Linked DNA regions of Chroogloeocystis siderophila 5.2 s.c.1. The main gene of each other region encodes a partner of the protein of the gene in region 2 in a complex. Links are inferred from orthologs where the notes say so. Each region holds a gene or a part of one and is shown on either strand. Other genes may lie near its edges.

Region 1 (2,784 bases), on a different replicon or contig from region 2:
CTACCTTCCATCAGTTGTAAGTAGTCGATTAAAATCAAGGCTAATTCGGTTCCTTTTTCAGCTTGCAACCGTCGGGCTTGCGATCGCATTTCCATCACCGTCATATTTGCGGTGTCGTCGATATAAATCGGTAATTCAGATAAATTGCCAAACGCACGACTTAATTGTTCCCACTCGTTTTGGCTAATACGTCCCGCGCGCATCCGATGACTTTCGATTCCGGCTTCGCTGGCTAAGAGTCGTTGCACTAATTGCTCTTTAGACATCTCCAGGCTAAAAACCGCGACAGATTGTTCGTAGCGAGCCGCTATATTTTTAGCAATATTCAGTGCTAGCGCCGTTTTCCCCATTGCTGGGCGTCCTGCAAGGATAACTAAATCAGAACGTTGGAAACCACCGGTAAGCGCGTCAAGGTCGTAAAAATCGCACAATAGTCCTGGTAGAGTTTGTCCTTGGTCGCGACTTTCGAGTTCCTGAAAAGTATCAATCAGCGTATCTGAAATCGAGACAAGACCTTTTTGCGGACGTTCTTGCGTAATGCTGAAAACTTTTTGCTCTGCACGGTCTAAAACTGTTGCTAACTCAACATCAGTTTGATAGCCTAGCTGGACAATTTCATTACCCGATTCAATCAACTTGCGCCGCAGAAATTTGTCCATGACTAGCATTGCTAGGACATCAATATTAACGGCTGATACGGTGCGGTCTACAAGTTGGGTAAGTTTGCTTCTCCCGCCGATCCGAGATAGTAAATCGTGGTCTGCTAACCATGCGGATAGACTGAGAAGATCCGTCGGTTTTCCCTGCTGGTGGAGTCTGAGGGCGGCTTCGTAAATTTCCCTGTGGGCGCTGATGTAAAAAGCTTCTTTGACAAGGCGATCGCTTACACGGCTAATTGCTTCAGGGTCGAGTAAAATCCCTCCTAAAATGGCTTCTTCGGCATCAATATTCTGTGGAGGTAAGCTGCCGATATTATCTTGAAAACTCAGTTGTTGAGTCATAGAGCAGAGGTCAGAGGTCAGAGGTTAGGGTTAGGGCAATGAAGAATTAAATCCTGTATCTATTATCGCTTTTTCCGCTTGCCCTGATTGTCCTGCTTAGGAAGACACACTACACCCTTATGATATGAATAGCCTTGGTGACTGAAGTCGCGGCTTGATAGACTAAGTCTACCTCCGTGGGCTAATACCATTTCAAGTTATGGTGCTCCAATCAGGTAGCAAGCGAGCAGAGATGCTTCAAGTGCAGGGGAGAAAATGCCTGTATTTCTCATTTAATAACGCGCTTCGCAGACCTTCGGTTCAAACATTACCCCCCGATCTCTGACCTTTGATCCCTAACCTCTTCTTCATTCTGGTACAACCTGAATTAGGATTTCTGCTGTTACCTCTGGATGAAGTTTAATTTCAGCGGTGTAAGTACCTGTTTTACTGATATCTGGTAAAGTTATCCCGCGCCGATCTACTTCTTGACCGATTGCTGCTTGAACTAAGGCCGCGACTTCAGGAGCGGTTACAGTACCAAAAATAGCGTCTTTTTCACCAACTTGCTTCGCGATTGTGAATTGCCCTACTTTATCTAATGCTGCTTTTTGAGTTAGGGCTTGTTGACGTAATTCTTCTTGACGCTGACGTTCTTTTTCGCGTCGGCGCTCAACTTGCTTGAGAATCCCTGGAGTTGCTTGCATTGCGAGATTTTGGGGAAGCAAATAGTTGCGAGCGTAACCTGGTGCAACTTCTACTAAATCTCCAGATTTTCCTAGCTTGCTAACATCCTGATTGAGAACTAATTGCACGCGTTTTGCCATGGTCTTTCCTGTAGTGGTTGAATTATGTTGGTATCGTTGCGAATGTTTATTTAAAAAATTGATCAGAATCTATAATCGTAACGAAATATAGCAAGCAATCGCAACCGTATATCTTACTACGTCTGGTTAATCGATAGCAATAGGATCGTATTCATGCAAAATGTCTTTCAAACGATGAAGATATCAGGAGTAATCGATCTAAAACAGCAAAGCTTTCTCTGCCTTTCTTCACTCAGAACTGATCTTTCATTCCGCGCAAGCGTGCAAAAGTTTGTAGTGGATCGTTGCTTTGTACTGCTGACTGTAACTCAGGTTGATTCCAGCGTAGAAAGGGATTTGTACGCTTTTCAACGTTCAACATCGAAGGTATTGTAGCTTCCAAACGATTGCGTGCTGCTTTGACTATTTCATAACGAGCTTGTAATTCGGGATTTCCACCATCCACTGTCAGCGCAAATTGCAAGTTCTTTAAAGTATATTCGTGGGCGCACCACACGCGCGTATTGTCTGGTAAAGCTCTTAATTTTGTCAAAGAATCGAGCATTTGTGCGGGAGTTCCTTCAAATAAGCGACCGCATCCCCCTGCAAATAATGTATCGCCGCAAAACAAATCTCCGTTAGTGTCTGGTGTTTCTGGCGGGAAGTAGTAAGCAATATGTGCGCGAGTGTGTCCTGGGACAAAAATAACTTCAGCGCTGCGATCGCCAAAGTCAACGCGATCGCCTTCTTTTAAGAAAACTTGCTGTCCTGGTATTCTGCCGCGATCTTTCTCGCCACCATACACTGTAACACTTCCAAAACGCTGAATTAACTTGCGATTACCACCTACATGATCGTTATGATGATGCGTGTTAAAAATTGCTACTAACTCTGCGTCTAGTTGCTCTAGCTGTTCTAGTACTGGTTCTGCTTCTGCTGGGTCTACAACCGCAGCTATATTTTGCATGGGTTCATGCAGCAAAAAAATGTAATTATCA
Region 2 (3,019 bases):
TCCCCTTCCTGAGTGAATGTTCTTTCGTAGTGAAAGGAATGCCACCTTATGGTTCACAGCGCACTCACCACCTGCATATAATAGTTGAGGCAGATAGTACTTCATGGGAACGTGTATCATTTCAAGATTATTTGTGATCGCACTCCGAAGAAGCCCAACAATATACTGATTTAAAACGTCAATTAGCCAAACATTTTAAATCAGAGCGCGAAACATATACCCTTGCCAAAACTGACTACATTCAAGCTGTTATGGCAATAGGCACGCTTATTGTACAAATTATCTTAACTACGAACCTGTACCAGAAGCAGCTAATTCTGCTAAACGTTCTTGCTGATCTTGCGAGATGCAAGCTTGAATCATTGGTTCTAAATCTCCCTCTAGAACTGGAGCCAAAGAGAAATTTTGTCCTAAGCGGTGGTCAGTGACGCGGTTATCTTTGTAGTTGTAAGTACGGATTTTTTCCGAACGCGATCCTGTACCGACTTGTGATCGCCGCATTGAAGTCACCGCCTCTTGTTGTTCGCGGAGCTTCATTTCGTACAGCTTGGCTCGCAAAATTTGCATTGCGCGTTCTTTGTTTTGCAACTGGCTGCGTTCTTCGGTACAGAAAATCCTAATTCCCGTAGGTTTATGGAATAGATCGACCGCCGTTTCCACCTTGTTGACGTTTTGTCCACCCGCACCACCTGATCGCACTGTGGTCATTTCAATATCTTTCGGGTCAATTTCAATTTCGACATCATCAACTTCTGGCATTACGGCTACGGTAGCTGTTGATGTGTGGACTCTTCCGCCTGCTTCAGTTACTGGAACGCGCTGGACGCGGTGTACTCCTGCTTCAAACTTCAGCTTGCTATAAACTTGATCGCCTTGAATTTCTAGTATGGCTTCTTTAAAGCCGCCCATTTCTGCGAGCGATTCGCTAATCAACTTAACTTTCCAGTTTTGGCTTTCTGCATACCGCGAGTACATCCGCACCAAATCACCCGCCCAAATACTTGCCTCATCACCACCAGTACCCGCACGAATTTCCAGCATGGTGTTCTTTTCGTCGTTAGGGTCGCGTGGTAGCAACAAGATTTTTAAGCGAACTTCTAGTTGTTCTAGCTGTTCTTCGAGTTCGGCGACTTCCAGTGCTGCCATTTCTTGTAATTCTGCGTCGCCATTGGCTTCTTTCATGACTTCCCTAGCACCTACCAACTCGTCTTGAGTCGTTTTCCAGGTTTCATAGGTCGTCACAACTTCTTCTAATGAAGAACGTGCCTTAGCAACTTTCTGATATTCGCCAGGATCTCTAGCAATATCAGGGTCAGCAAGGCGGCGGGTGAGTTCGTTAAAAGTTTGCTCGACAGATTTGAGTTTGTTTAGCAGATAAGTTTCAGGCATAAAGTGCGATCGCTTTAGCAAGATAGTAGAAGGTCACAAAACAGTATCCGGTTCGACTATCTAGCCTGGCTACTTTTTCTTATCGTCGCCTGTAGAGTCGGCTTCCATCATGCCGTACTTCCGTAGGAACCGTTCTACTCGACCTTCGGTATCGATAATCTTTTGCGTACCTGTATAGAAAGGATGGTTACCTGACCACACATCAACGTGTAGTTCGGGTTTAGTTGAACCAACAGTCGCAACAAGTTCACCATCACAGTAAACTTTTGCTTCAGGATACCACTGCGGATGAATATCAGATTTTGCCATTGTCTGTTTTCTTTGTAATTGCTTATATCTATTGTAGCTTTTAGCCTTCAGCGCTCAGCATATTGACGAGCAACAAACCTCCAAAAGCTGATCGCTGATAATTTTTATCGCTTGGAGAACTGAGGAGCTTTCCGTGCTTTGTGTAAACCGTATTTCTTGCGCTCTTTTGCACGGGGATCGCGCGTTAAATAGCCTTCAGACTTTAGTGGCGAACGGTTTTCTGGATCGAGTTGACACAGAGCGCGGGCGACACCTAAACGAATTGAATCGGATTGTCCGGTTAAGCCACCACCGTGCGCCGTCACTAAGATGTTGTATTCATTTTCTAACCCTAAGGTTTCTAACGGGGCTTTAGCGACTGCGAGGTAATTGGGGTTGAATTGAAAATATAAATCGCCTGGTTTACCGTTAACAATCATTTGTCCATCGCCAGGGACTAAACGGACTCTGGCGACGGAAGATTTACGGCGACCAGTACCTCTATACATCACGCGATCGCTTGTCGTATCTGTTGCTTGCATTAGTTTTGCTCTCCTGGTATTGTCTGAATTTTAATTTCTTTTGGTTGTTGTGCTTGGTGCGGATGTTCTGCGCCTGCGTAAACTTTTAACTTGGTAAATAATTGACGTCCTAAACTATTTTTAGGCAGCATTCCTTTAACTGCGTGTTCTACAATGCGCTCTGGTAGTCGCGATTGCAGTTGAGCAAAGGTTTCTGTTTTCATCCCGCCAGGACGTCCTGAGTGGCGACGATAGAGCTTTTGGCTGCGCTTTTTCCCAGTAACAATCACTTTGTCAGCATTAACAACAATAACAAAGCCGCCTGTATCCATGTGTGGCGTAAATTCTGGTTTATTTTTACCGCGCAAAATCATGGCGATTTCAGTTGCTAATCTGCCCAAGCGCTGGTCAGTTGCATCGACAACATACCACTCGCGTTCGATGGTATCTTGTGCTGGAATATATGTTTTGTTCATGGGTGTTTTCGTGTCCTTTAAATTTCAACTAACAAATAAATCAATGGTGTATGATTTTGTTTACAAGCTCATTTGAAGCATCTAAGTGTTGACATTTGAAGAGAGTACTTGGTCTAGCGCTTGCCTTTGTCCCCTACGGAAGAAACGTAGTTTGTATCTGGTAGCACCAACTGCGGTAAGGTGTCATACCAAACTTCTGGAGGAAAAGGAAAATCGCTATAGCCAACGCGGAGTAAGCATAAGCCTTGGGGTGGAGCCGCATATTTCACATTTTCGCGGCGTTGCTGTTGCCAAAGCTCAGTGAATTTCTCAAGTGATAAGCTACCTTTCCCCACATCGACAAGT

What was found.
Region 1: rpmE (region 2) and rplI share a complex: the UniProt entries of both Bacillus subtilis proteins name them as parts of the 50S ribosomal subunit. The link is inferred for Chroogloeocystis siderophila 5.2 s.c.1 from one-to-one orthologs.

The regions. Positions count from the first base shown.
Region 1 is NZ_MRCC01000008.1:76,295-79,078, forward strand. The notes cover bases 79-2,784. They hold rplI (50S ribosomal protein L9), read right to left. Parts: upstream 1,808-2,784; coding sequence 1,349-1,807; downstream 79-1,348. Other genes in these bases: dnaB (replicative DNA helicase), read right to left, coding at 79-1,001; gloB (hydroxyacylglutathione hydrolase), read right to left, coding at 2,040-2,784. Also shown: more of dnaB, read right to left, coding at 1-78. UniProt on the Bacillus subtilis protein: Binds to the 23S rRNA.
Region 2 is NZ_MRCC01000006.1:19,417-22,435, forward strand. What follows is about bases 79-3,019. They hold rpmE (50S ribosomal protein L31), read right to left. Parts: upstream 1,699-3,019; coding sequence 1,459-1,698; downstream 79-1,458. Other genes in these bases: prfA (peptide chain release factor 1), read right to left, coding at 289-1,389; rpsI (30S ribosomal protein S9), read right to left, coding at 1,803-2,219; rplM (50S ribosomal protein L13), read right to left, coding at 2,219-2,674; truA (tRNA pseudouridine(38-40) synthase TruA), read right to left, coding at 2,788-3,019. UniProt on the Bacillus subtilis protein: Binds the 23S rRNA. While neither of the L31 paralogs is essential, this protein seems to function as the main L31 protein.